DNA from 2 places in the Terrisporobacter glycolicus ATCC 14880 genome. Region 1 is predicted to be linked to the other one. Evidence: a T-box and tRNA genes for the amino acid it is inferred to sense, from the RefSeq annotation. Region 1 holds a T-box; the other holds one or more tRNA genes.
The links. A T-box is a leader RNA that pairs with one kind of tRNA and senses whether it is charged. The one in region 1 lies ahead of trpS (tryptophan--tRNA ligase), so its partner is inferred to be a tRNA-Trp.
Positions count from the first base shown of each region.

Region 2: it encodes a tRNA-Trp, which carries the amino acid that the T-box ahead of trpS (tryptophan--tRNA ligase) is inferred to sense. The anticodon was not compared.

Region 1 is NZ_CP117523.1:340,436-347,144, reverse strand. It holds gene TEGL_RS01900 (LrgB family protein) at 6-698, opposite strand; gene TEGL_RS01895 (CidA/LrgA family protein) at 721-1,113, opposite strand; gene trpS (tryptophan--tRNA ligase) at 1,324-2,343, opposite strand; T-box leader at 2,411-2,658, opposite strand; gene TEGL_RS01885 (DUF488 family protein) at 2,904-3,524, shown strand; gene hpt (hypoxanthine phosphoribosyltransferase) at 3,608-4,147, opposite strand; gene TEGL_RS01875 (serine dehydratase subunit alpha family protein) at 4,217-5,530, opposite strand; gene TEGL_RS01870 (sigma-54 interaction domain-containing protein) at 5,744-6,709, opposite strand, start outside.
Region 2 is NZ_CP117523.1:3,935,298-3,942,006, reverse strand. It holds rRNA gene TEGL_RS19195 (23S ribosomal RNA) at 1-1,097, shown strand, start outside; rRNA gene rrf (5S ribosomal RNA) at 1,303-1,419, shown strand; tRNA gene TEGL_RS19185 (tRNA-Asn) at 1,425-1,499, shown strand; tRNA gene TEGL_RS19180 (tRNA-Glu) at 1,523-1,597, shown strand; tRNA gene TEGL_RS19175 (tRNA-Val) at 1,602-1,677, shown strand; tRNA gene TEGL_RS19170 (tRNA-Asp) at 1,695-1,771, shown strand; tRNA gene TEGL_RS19165 (tRNA-Thr) at 1,789-1,863, shown strand; tRNA gene TEGL_RS19160 (tRNA-Tyr) at 1,873-1,957, shown strand; tRNA gene TEGL_RS19155 (tRNA-Gly) at 1,969-2,042, shown strand; tRNA gene TEGL_RS19150 (tRNA-Arg) at 2,053-2,129, shown strand; tRNA gene TEGL_RS19145 (tRNA-Gln) at 2,135-2,210, shown strand; tRNA gene TEGL_RS19140 (tRNA-Lys) at 2,220-2,295, shown strand; tRNA gene TEGL_RS19135 (tRNA-Ser) at 2,305-2,393, shown strand; tRNA gene TEGL_RS19130 (tRNA-Ser) at 2,400-2,492, shown strand; tRNA gene TEGL_RS19125 (tRNA-Pro) at 2,500-2,576, shown strand; tRNA gene TEGL_RS19120 (tRNA-Ile) at 2,586-2,662, shown strand; tRNA gene TEGL_RS19115 (tRNA-Trp) at 2,673-2,748, shown strand; tRNA gene TEGL_RS19110 (tRNA-Pro) at 2,785-2,861, shown strand; tRNA gene TEGL_RS19105 (tRNA-Ile) at 2,868-2,944, shown strand; tRNA gene TEGL_RS19100 (tRNA-Phe) at 2,948-3,023, shown strand; rRNA gene TEGL_RS19095 (16S ribosomal RNA) at 3,147-4,651, shown strand; tRNA gene TEGL_RS19090 (tRNA-Ala) at 4,728-4,803, shown strand; rRNA gene TEGL_RS19085 (23S ribosomal RNA) at 4,947-6,709, shown strand, end outside.

The DNA.
Region 1 (6,709 bases):
AATTATTATCCAACAAAATTCATCAATATAGGTACTAACATAACTGTTAAGACACCAGAAATACCTATAGACAGAGATGACATAGCACCTTCCACCTCTCCCATTTCTAGGGCTTTACTTGTACCCATAGCATGAGCTGCTGTACCCATAGCTATTCCTTTTGATACAGGGTGCTTTATCTTTCCTATTTTTAATACTAAATCGCCTAATATGTTTCCAAATATACCTGTTGCAATTATACAAACAACAGTTATAGATTCCACTCCACCTAAAGCATTAACTAATGATACTCCCATTGGTGTTGTAATTGATTTTGGTAAAATAGAGTAAACTATTTCGTTATTTGTTAAAGTTAATTTTCCTATAACAGTTATTATTATAAAAGAAGTAACTACTCCTACCACAATTCCAATTAAAATTTCTTTTATATGCTTTTTAAATAAATCAAACTGTCTGTAAAGTGGTACCGCTAAGACTACTGTAACAGGTCCTAACATAAAATTCATTATGTCTGCACCTATTTTGAAGTTTTCATAAGGTATATTTGTAATTTTTAAAAATAATATAATTAGTATTATGCATATTAATAAACCATTAAATATAGGTTTTTGGGCCTTTTTCTGTATAAACAAACCTATATTATAAAAAGCTAAAATTGTTACAAGTCCAAATAATTGTGTATTTAATATCTGCTCCATTTACTATCTCCTATCCCTCTTACTATGCAAATCTTTCTTCTGATTCTTCTTCCTCTATTTCTACTTTCTTTTTATGAATCATAATATCTACTGTTTTACCTGTTACCAGCATAATAATCATCGTTGCAGCAGTTGCGCTTAATAATAAAACTACTATATTATCTCCTATCAAACCTAATGAGTTTATAAGAGATACACCTGCTGGCACAAAAAATATAGCCATGTTATTAAGTAGAAAATCTGATACTTCTCTTATAGTTTCTTCTTTTATTATTTTAAATTGAAGCAATAAGAATAAAATTATCATTCCTACTATTGTTCCAGGAATTTTAATAAAATCACTACATAGAGAACTGATTAATTCTCCTCCTGCCCATATTCCAAATATAATTCCTAATTGATTAAATATTTTCATACTACCGTCCTCTTCTTTTGAATTTAATATAAAAATTATACAACATGATTTCATTTATATAAATATGAATATATAAATTTTATTTTTCATATTTTAACATTATATATAATATCTTCACCATATTTATATTATCATAGTGAAAGGAGTAATTACAAAAAATCAGGAAAAAATAAAAGGCATCGTTAATAAACAACACCTTTTTATCTATTCTTATAAATCTTTAAAGTATTCTATTCCCATAGCTTCTCTTACTTCTTTTAAAGTATGAGCAGCTACTTCTCTAGCATTTTCACTACCTTTTCTTAACACTTCATATAAATATGCTTTATCTTTTTCTAATTCTGATCTTCTTGCTCTTATTGGAGCTAATTCAGCTTGAAGTACTTCGTTTAAGTATCTTTTTACTTTAACATCTCCAAGACCACCTCTTCTATAGTGGGCTTTTAACTCTTCTACGTAAGCTTTGTCTGTACAGAAAGCATCCAAATAAGTGAAAACTGTATTATTTTCAACACATCCTGGATCTTCAACTCTTATATGATTAGGATCTGTAAACATGCTCATAACTTTCTTTTTAACTGTTTCTTCGTCATCACTTAGGTATATAGCATTTCCTAATGATTTACTCATTTTAGCCTTACCATCTATTCCTGGCATTCTTCCTTCTATTCCTTCTGGATACATTCCTTCTGGTTCAACTAATAATTCACCATATGTGTTATTAAAGCTTCTTACAATCTCTCTAGTTTGCTCTATCATTGGTTTTTGATCGTTACCTACTGGAACTAAATCAGCTTTAAAAGCAGTTATATCAGCTACCTGACTCACTGGGTAAACGAAAAATCCTGCTGGTATTCCTTCTCCAAATCCTTTTTGTTTGATTTCATCCTTAACTGTAGGGTTTCTGCTAAGTCTAGCTACTGTAACTAAGTTTAAGTAATACACTGTAAGTTCTGCTAACTCTGGTATTTGTGACTGTATAAATATATTAGTTTTCTCTGGATCTAATCCTACTGCTAAGTAGTCCATAGTAACTTCCATTACGCTATTTATTATTTTTTCTGGATTTTTTGCATTATCTGTTAAAGCTTGTTGGTCAGCTATCATAACAAACATATCGTATAGTCCTGAATTTTGTAATGCTACTCTGTTTTTTAATGAACCTGTATAATGACCTAAATGAAGTTTTCCTGTAGGTCTGTCTCCTGTTAATATTATTTTTTTACTCATTTCTTCATCTCCTTATGATATTTATAGTTTTCAGTATTCTCTATAATAAAAAAACTCCGTCCTAAAACTATAGGACGGAGTGTTATATCCGCGTTGCCACCTAAATTGTGTACTATAAAAATACACCTCTCAATTCTTGGTACTATCATACCTCAACTGCTGTAACGTGCAATTCACGGTAAAGTCTACTCTCAAATAGATTTCAATTTACTCCTAAAAGGTCCATTCATTAAATCTTTCTTGCTGAGATTCCACCATCCTCAACTCTCTATATTGAATCTTAATTTAACTACTCTTCCTTATCATGGGATTTATTATATGATTTTCTATCTTAATATTATTATCTTTTAATTTAAATGTCAATAAATTTACTTATTATATATTATTAATCAGTATTACCATTGTTTACAATAAAAATTCATTTTTATACTTCATAAATATATATTAGGTTGAAATTGCTCTTCATTAATCTTATAACTTAGATATTATATTACGTATCACATTAAAATTAGGGTATTATAATTTTATATAGCTAAATAAATAACAAGGAAGTGGTTGAAATGGAAATATATACACTAGGTCATTCTAATTACCCTTTTAATAAATTCATAGAGATATTAAAGAAATACAATATAAATTGTGTAGTTGATATAAGGGCTATCCCATATTCAAAGTATAATACTCAATATAACAAAGAATTTTTTCAAACAAACTTAAAAAGATTAGGCTATACCTATATTTATATGGCTGATGAATTTGGTGCTAAAAGAAAAATTAGAGTAAGTTATAATAATGAAGGATATGCCGATTTTGCTAAAGTTATATTAGAAGATGACTTTAATAAAGGTATAGAAAGATTAAAAATAGGTTGTGACAAAGGCTATAAGATAGTCTTACTTGGTGCCATGCAAGAGCCTATAAGATGTCCTCGTGCCATATTAGTTGGAAAAGAATTAGTTAAAGAAGGATTTGATGTAAAACATATAATGCATGAAGGTAATTTGAATACACAAAAAGACTTGGAAGAACTTTTACTAGAAAAATATTTTCATCAAAGAAATCAACTTACCATAGATACTTTATTTGGTAATTATATGAACAATGAAAATATGATTGAAGAAAGTTATAAGCTTGCCAATAAAGAGATTGGATATAGAATAGAAAAATTAAACAATAAATAAATCTTTCAAACATATTGACTTATCATCAACAAATTCAGACAAAATTCAAGGGTGTAACATTTTTGTTACACCCTTTCATCTTACTATCTATCTTGATCTGTTACTACAAATACATAAGGTATATTTCTATAATAGTCACCATAGTTTAATCCGTAACCTACAACAAATTTATCTTCTATTGTAAATCCGCAGTAATCAGGTTCTAAGTCTACTTCTCTTCTACTTGGTTTATCTAATAATACACAACATTTTATACTTGCTGGATTTTTAGATTTTAAATGATTCATTACATGACTCATAGTATGTGCTGAATCTGTTATATCATCAACAACTAATACATCATATCCCTCTAAATCAGACTTTATGTCATTAACTATTTGAACTCTTCCACTAGAAGCAGTTCCATGTCCATAGCTTGAAGTTGTCATAAATTCTATTCTTACTGGTACATCTAAAGCTCTAACTAAATCTGAGCAGAAAATAAAGCTACCTTTTAATAGAGATACGACCATTAATTTCTTACCTTGGTAATCTTTTGAAAGTTCTTTACCTAATTCTTTTATTCTATCTTTTAACTGTTCTTCCGAGCATAGAACTTCCCATACTTTTTTATCAATATCCATTGATTAACCTCCTAAATAAATGATGATATTTCCATTTTATAAAAGATTAACTTCTTTTGCAAGATAGTTTTAGTCAACTTTATTCATATCGTTCATTACATTTAATATTATTTCGTCTGTTATTTGCATTCCTTTATCACTAACTCTACCTAAGTTTTGTATAGATTGCTCAACTTGTGTACCAACTATACCATTTAGTGGCGGTACTGCATATCCTTGTTTAGCTATAACAGCACTTTGAACTGCTGCTGATGCTGCTGAAGATAATTTTAAAGCACATCCTGCTTTTGCACCATCACAAATCATACCACTTAAATCAGCTATCATATTTTCTATAGCTCCGTATATATGATTAATCTTTCCATCCATTAACCAAGCTATACCTGCACTTGCTCCAGTTGATGCAGCTACACCACATCCACATACAGCAGATAGTCTTCCAGTAAAGTTTTTAACATATGCAGTTACTAAGTGAGATATTGCAAGAGCTTTTGCTAATTTTTCATCACTTTGTGGGTACTTTGAGCTATAAGCAACTATTGGAAGTATTGCTGTTAATCCATGGTTTCCAGATCCATTTGAACTCATAACAGGAAGTTTTGCTCCACCCATTCTTGCATCAGATGCTGCAGCTGTTAAAAGCATAGCTTCTGTCATTATTCCATCTCCTAATAATCCTTCTTCCATAGATTCTTTTATACCTCTACCAACACCTATACCGATTTCATTTTCTAATCCGTATTTTGCCATGTCCATATTCATTGTTACACCATCTAATAAGAATTTAATATCTTCTAAATTCATATTTTCAACATTTTCAACTATTTCTTGTATAGTTATAGTGTCCATTATGTTTTCTTTTTTCTCTGTAGTTTGTGCCTCAGCTTTTTCTGCAAATCCGTCCACTTCATCTAATAATACTAAATCGTTTGCTTGTAAGAATACAAAATTATCATGTTTAGTTTTTATTATAACTCTTGATGTATTATTCTTTCCTTCTAATCTTACTTCTATAACAACCTTTTCCTTAGTATCTAAAGGCTCTATACTTATTGGATTTTCATCTACATATTTTTCTGATTCTTTAACTTGCTCATCAGTTAATCCTTCTAATAAAGTTAATCCGTCCTCAGATTTTCCTCCAACAAACCCCATAGCAACAGCTATTTTTAATCCTAATCTGTCAGTTCCTGGTATTCCGACACACATTGCATTCTTGTAAACATTTGGGCTAACTAAAACTTTATGTTTTACTATTTCTTCTCCTAATAGCTCTTTTGCTTTTGCACAAGCTAATGCTACAGCAACCGGCTCTGTACAACCTACTGCTGGTTTTACTTCCGCCTTTAATATATAAACTAAATTCGTTCTTAAATCTCTCATTTTATAATCCTCCTAGTAATTTAAAATAAATTATTATTTTTGTATTGCTCTCAAAATATAATGTAGCAAATTTTGTGCCAACTTTTTAATATTTTATAAATAAAAAAATGAGATTAACAAGCCAAATTTATATACTTTTATAGGCTATGTAATTATAAACAATTATATAAATCTCAAAATAAGCAAAAAAAATCTCAAAATGAGATTTTTGTATCATTTTGAGATTAAATTATATTTTTCAAGTTTTCTATATAATGTAGCTCTAGATATACCCAAGGCCTTTGCTACTAATTCTTTATCTTTTTTATAATGTTTATATTTATCAAAGGCTTTTCTTATTTCTTCTTTTTCCAAATCTTCTAAAGTTCTTATTTCCTCTTCTTTATGTGATTTTTCGTCATAATATGTTGATTTTATATTATTAGGTATAATATCTAAAGTTAATAAAGGTGAATTTGACATATTTATACTATATTCAATTATGTTTTGTAATTCTCTAACATTGCCTGGCCATGTATAATCAACTAATGTCTTACCAGCATCTTCTTCTATTCCAATTACATCCTTATTTAGCTTATGAGCATATTCTTTTATCATATAATCAATTAGTAAAGGGATGTCATTTTTTCGTTCTCTTAATGTTGGCAAAGTTATTGGAATTACTTTTAACCTATAATATAAGTCTTCTCTAAATTGTCCGTTTTTAACTAACTCTTCTAGATTTTTATTAGTGGCTGCAACAACTCTAACATCAATAAATATATTGGATTTTCCTCCAATTTTATCTAACTCTCTTTCTTGTAGCACTCTTAAAAGTTTCCCTTGTAAGTGAAGACTCATATCTCCTATTTCATCTAGAAATATAGTACCTTTATGAGCCAACTCAAATTTACCTAGTTTTCCACCTTTTTTAGCTCCTGTAAAAGCTCCTTCCTCGTACCCAAATAATTCACTTTCCAATAAATTATCTGGTATAGCTGCACAGTTAACTGCTACAAAAGGGTAATCTGTTCTATCACTATGGTTGTGAATAGCCCTAGCGAAAAGTTCCTTTCCCGTTCCACTCTCTCCTGTAATAAGTACTGTAGAATTTGATTTAGCTGCAATTAATGCCTTTTGCTTTGTATGCTCCATTATTTCACTACTACCAACAATATTGTCTAATGTAATTTTATAATC
Region 2 (6,709 bases), 440 kb from region 1:
CTAAGTCGCAAGACGATGTATAGGAGCTGACGCCTGCCCGGTGCTGGAAGGTTAAGGGGATCTGTTAGGGTAACCGAAGCAGTGAACTTAAGCCCCAGTAAACGGCGGCCGTAACTATAACGGTCCTAAGGTAGCGAAATTCCTTGTCGGGTAAGTTCCGACCCGCACGAAAGGCGTAACGATTTGGGCACTGTCTCAACAACAGACTGGGTGAAATTGTAATACCGGTGAAGATGCCGGTTACCTGCGACAGGACGGAAAGACCCCATGGAGCTTTACTGTAGCTTGACATTGAGTCTCGGTGCTACATGTACAGGATAGGTGGGAGGCTATGAAGCATGGACGTCAGTCTGTGTGGAGCCATCCTTGGGATACCACCCTTGTAGTACTGGGATTCTAACCAGCTGCCTTGAATCAGGTAGTGGGACACTGTCAGGTGGACAGTTTGACTGGGGCGGTCGCCTCCTAAAGAGTAACGGAGGCGCTCAAAGGTTCTCTCAGTACGGTCGGAAATCGTACGTAGAGTGTAAAGGCAGAAGAGAGCTTGATTGCAAGACATACAGGTCGAGCAAGGACGAAAGTCGGACTTAGTGATCCGGTGGTACCGCATGGAAGGGCCATCGCTCAACGGATAAAAGCTACCCTGGGGATAACAGGCTGATCTCCCCCAAGAGTCCACATCGACGGGGAGGTTTGGCACCTCGATGTCGGCTCATCACATCCTGGGGCTGTAGTAGGTCCCAAGGGTTGGGCTGTTCGCCCATTAAAGTGGTACGCGAGCTGGGTTCAGAACGTCGTGAGACAGTTCGGTCCCTATCCGTCGCAGGCGTAGGAAATTTGAGGAGACCTGTCCTTAGTACGAGAGGACCGGGATGGACGTACCGCTGGTGTACCAGTTGTTCTGCCAAGGGCATAGCTGGGTAGCTAAGTACGGAAAGGATAAGCGCTGAAAGCATCTAAGCGCGAAGCCTACTTCAAGATAAGATTTCCCACCGTAAGGTTAAGACCCCATGAAGACTACATGGTTGATAGGTCAGAGGTGGAAGTGTGGTAACATATGTAGCTTACTGATACTAATAGGTCGAGGACTTGACCAAAATAAACCTAAAGGTTAATATCGCCAACTAAATCTTTGATTATATAATTATAAGGAAGGTTTCAGTTGCTAAAAATAGTTAATGAAAACATTAAATGTTAGCAGTTTTGAAAGTATTAAAAATTTTCAAAAAAGTGTAACAAAAAGTTGACAATTATATATACAAATGTTAATATAATACTTGTCTAACGAAACATTTAAAATTATGTGGTTATTATAGCAAAGAGGATACACCTGTTCCCATTCCGAACACAGAAGTTAAGCTCTTGAGCGGCGATGGTACTTGGAGGGCGACCTCCTGGGAGAGTAGCACGTAGCCACGTAATATTCCAAGGTAGCTCAACGGTGGAGCACTCGGCTGTTAACCGATAGGCTGAGGGTTCGAGTCCCTCCCTTGGAGCCAAAAAACAAAATTTAAAATAACATGGCTCATTGGTCAAGCGGTCAAGACACCGCCCTTTCACGGCGGTAACAGGGGTTCGATTCCCCTATGAGTCACCATTATGGGACCATAGCTCAGCTGGGAGAGCACCTGCCTTACAAGCAGGGGGTCACAGGTTCGAGCCCTGTTGGTCCCACCATTAAAACATATAAATGCGGCCTGGTAGTTCAGTTGGTTAGAATGCCAGCCTGTCACGCTGGAGGTCGAGGGTTCGAACCCCTTCCAGGTCGCCATAAATATTTAACACTATGCTGGTGTGGCTCAACGGTAGAGCAGCTGACTTGTAATCAGCAGGTTGTAGGTTCGATTCCTATCACCAGCTCCAAAATTCTTAGGAGGATTTCCCGAGCGGCCAAAGGGGGCAGACTGTAAATCTGTTAGCGATGCTTTCGGTGGTTCGAATCCACCATCCTCCACCAAAGAAGTTTATGCGGGTGTAGCTCAATGGTAGAGTTCCGGCCTTCCAAGCCGGCTGTGAGGGTTCGATCCCCTTCACCCGCTCCATTTTAAATATGGGTGCATAGCTCAGCTGGATAGAGCAACGCCCTTCTAAGGCGTGTGTCCGGGGTTCGAATCCCTGTGCGCTCACCATATACTGGGGATTAGCCAAGTCGGTAAGGCACATGACTTTGACTCATGCATGCGTAGGTTCGAGTCCTGCATCCCCAGCCATACAAATATGACTCATTAGCTCAGTCGGTAGAGCACTTGACTTTTAATCAAGGTGTCCGGAGTTCGAATCTCCGATGGGTCACCATTAAAAATTGGAGAGGTGTCCGAGTGGTTTAAGGAGCTGGTCTTGAAAACCAGTGATGCTTAACGGCACCGTGGGTTCGAATCCCACCCTCTCCGCCAAAATATGGAGAAGTACTCAAGTGGCTCAAGAGGATCCCCTGCTAAGGGATTAGGCTGGATTAAACCGGTGCGAGGGTTCGAATCCCTCCTTCTCCGCCAGTTTTTACGAGGTGTAGCGCAGTTTGGTAGCGCACTTGGTTTGGGACCATGGGGCCGGGGGTTCGAGTCCCTTCACCTCGACCAGAATAATATGGACCATTAGCTCAGTTGGTTAGAGCGCCCGGCTCATAACCGGTAGGTCTGGGGTTCGAGTCCCTGATGGTCCACCATATTTAATATAGGGGTGTAGCTCAGTTGGTAGAGCGTCGGTCTCCAAAACCGTGCGCCGGGGGTTCGAGTCCCTCCACCCCTGCCAGAAAAATTTAAAACAGTATTTTACTAATTTATACTTCGAGGTGTAGCGCAGTTTGGTAGCGCACTTGGTTTGGGACCATGGGGCCGGGGGTTCGAGTCCCTTCACCTCGACCAAAATTAGGGCTTATAGCTCAGGTGGTTAGAGCGCACGCCTGATAAGCGTGAGGTCGCTGGTTCGAGTCCAGCTAGGCCCACCATTTGCCCAGATAGCTCAGTCGGTAGAGCAGGGGACTGAAAATCCCCGTGTCGGTGGTTCGATTCCGCCTCTGGGCACCACAAAGAACTTTGAAAATTAAACAGTAGGTTAACAATAAATTAATTCTTTAAGAATTAAACTGAAACAACAAACAAACCAAGCCAGATATTCAGATAATGATTAGTCTGAGCGATGGACAACTTTTTTATGAGAGTTTGATCCTGGCTCAGGATGAACGCTGGCGGCGTGCCTAACACATGCAAGTCGAGCGATTCACTTCGGTGAAGAGCGGCGGACGGGTGAGTAACGCGTGGGTAACCTGCCTCATACACATGGATAACATACCGAAAGGTATGCTAATACAGGATAACATAAGAGATTCACATGTATCTCTTATCAAAGCTCCGGCGGTATGAGATGGACCCGCGTCTGATTAGCTAGTTGGTAAGGTAACGGCTTACCAAGGCGACGATCAGTAGCCGACCTGAGAGGGTGATCGGCCACATTGGAACTGAGACACGGTCCAAACTCCTACGGGAGGCAGCAGTGGGGAATATTGCACAATGGGCGAAAGCCTGATGCAGCAACGCCGCGTGAGTGATGAAGGCCTTCGGGTCGTAAAACTCTGTCCTCAAGGAAGATAATGACGGTACTTGAGGAGGAAGCCCCGGCTAACTACGTGCCAGCAGCCGCGGTAATACGTAGGGGGCTAGCGTTATCCGGATTTACTGGGCGTAAAGGGTGCGTAGGTGGTTTCTTAAGTCAGGAGTGAAAGGCTACGGCTCAACCGTAGTAAGCTCTTGAAACTGGGAGACTTGAGTGCAGGAGAGGAAAGTGGAATTCCTAGTGTAGCGGTGAAATGCGTAGATATTAGGAGGAACACCAGTAGCGAAGGCGGCTTTCTGGACTGTAACTGACACTGAGGCACGAAAGCGTGGGGAGCGAACAGGATTAGATACCCTGGTAGTCCACGCCGTAAACGATGAGTACTAGGTGTCGGGGGTTACCCCCCTCGGTGCCGCAGCTAACGCATTAAGTACTCCGCCTGGGGAGTACGCTCGCAAGAGTGAAACTCAAAGGAATTGACGGGGACCCGCACAAGTAGCGGAGCATGTGGTTTAATTCGAAGCAACGCGAAGAACCTTACCTAAGCTTGACATCCTTTTGACCGATGCCTAATCGCATTTTTCCCTTCGGGGACAGAAGTGACAGGTGGTGCATGGTTGTCGTCAGCTCGTGTCGTGAGATGTTGGGTTAAGTCCCGCAACGAGCGCAACCCTTGCCTTTAGTTGCCAGCATTAAGTTGGGCACTCTAGAGGGACTGCCAGGGATAACCTGGAGGAAGGTGGGGATGACGTCAAATCATCATGCCCCTTATGCTTAGGGCTACACACGTGCTACAATGGGTGGTACAGAGGGCAGCCAAGTCGTGAGGCCGAGCTAATCCCTTAAAGCCATTCTCAGTTCGGATTGTAGGCTGAAACTCGCCTACATGAAGCTGGAGTTACTAGTAATCGCAGATCAGAATGCTGCGGTGAATGCGTTCCCGGGTCTTGTACACACCGCCCGTCACACCACGGAAGTTGGGGGCGCCCGAAGCCACTTAGCTAACCCTTTTGGGAAGCGAGTGTCGAAGGTGAAATCAATAACTGGGGTGAAGTCGTAACAAGGTAGCCGTATCGGAAGGTGCGGCTGGATCACCTCCTTTCTAGGGAGAATTAACCTACTGTTTAATTTTGAGGGTTCTTTATGAAAACTCAAGATATGTTGAAAAAAATCGACATGGGGGTGTAGCTCAGCTGGGAGAGCACTTGCCTTGCACGCAAGGGGTCAGGAGTTCGATCCTCCTCATCTCCACCATTAGTACTTATTTAATAAGTGCTTTAGTACTTTGAAAACTGCATAACATTTAGTGATATGACATTATAAAAGAAGAAGATAAACTTCTTAAAAAATATATCATATAAAGAAGATAACTTTTAAAAATATCAAATTTAATAACTGGTCAAGTTATTAAGGGTGTAGGGCGAATGCCTTGGCACTAGGAGCCGATGAAGGACGCGATAAGCTGCGATAAGCTTGGGGGAGTTGCACGTAAACTGTGATCCCAAGATTTCCGAATGAGGAAACTCACTTAGAGTAATGTCTAAGTATCGTATAGTGAATACATAGCTATGCGAGGGGAACCCGGGGAACTGAAACATCTAAGTACCCGGAGGAAGAGAAAGAAATTCGATTCCGTAAGTAGCGGCGAGCGAACGCGGAACAGGCCAAACCAGTGAAGTTTTCTTCACTGGGGTTGCGGACATATCATAACGAAGAGGCTATTGTAGACGAAGAGAGTTGGAAAGCTCCGCTATAAAGTGTAAAAGCCACGTAGTCAAAACAAGAAGACTTCAGATATGATCCAGAGTACCACGGGACACGTGAAACCCTGTGGGAAGCAGGAGGGACCATCCTCCAAGCCTAAATACTACCTAGTGACCGATAGCGTATAGTACCGTGAGGGAAAGGTGAAAAGAACCCCGGGAGGGGAGTGAAAGAGAACCTGAAACCCTACACTTACAAGCTGTAGGAGCACATTATTTGTGTGACTGCGTACTTTTTGTAGAACGGGCCAACGAGTTACGTTACCTAGCAAGGTTAAGCACTTAAGGTGTGGAGCCGCAGCGAAAGCGAGTCTTAACTGGGCGTATAGTTAGTTGACGTAGACCCGAAACCGGGCGACCTATCCATGGGCAGGTTGAAGCGAAAGTAAAATTTCGTGGAGGACCGAACCCACGAGCGTTGAAAAGCTCGGGGATGACCTGTGGATAGCGGTGAAATTCCAATCGAGCCCGGAGATAGCTGGTTCTCTCCGAAATAGCTTTAGGGCTAGCCTCAAGATTTAGAGAAACGGGGGTAGAGCACTGAATGTCCTAGGGGGTATTGCACTTACCGAAGACTATCAAACTCCGAATACCGTATTCTTATGCTTGGGAGTCAGACTGTGGGTGATAAGATTCATAGTCAAAAGGGCAACAGCCCAGATCGTCAGCTAAGGTCCCTAAATGTACGTTAAGTGGTAAAGGATGTGGGATTGCACAGACAACCAGGATGTTGGCTTAGAAGCAGCCACTCATTTAAAGAGTGCGTAATAGCTCACTGGTCGAGTGATCCTGCGCCGAAAATTTCCGGGGCTAAAACGTACTACCGAAGCTACGGCATCATTTATGATGGGTAGGAGAGCTTTCTATATGGATTGAAGCATTACCGTAAGGAGATGTGGACTGTATAGAAGTGAGAATGTTGGCATGAGTAGCGAGATGTGGGTGAGAATCCCACAGGCCGTAAACCCAAGGTTTCCAGGGGAAGGTTCGTCCGCCCTGGGTTAGTCAGGACCTAAGCCGAGGCCGAAAGGCGTAGGTGATGGACAACAGGTTGATATTCCTGTACCACCAATAACCGTTTGAGAAATGGGATGACACAGTAGGATAAGCTAACCGCACTGTTGGTTATGTGCGGGCAAGTATTGAGGCAGTTCAGGTAGGCAAATCCGCCTGAATAATGCTGGAGTACGATGCGGAGCGAAATTTAGTAGCGAAGTAGCTGATTTCACACTGTCGAGAAAAGTCTCTATCGAGGTTAAAGGTGCCTGTACCGCAAACCGACACAGGTGGGTGAGGAGAGTATCCTAAGGCCAGCCAGAGAACTGTTGTTAAGGAACTCGGCAAAATGACCCCGTAACTTAGGGAGAAGGGGTGCCATGGAAACATGGCCGCAGAGA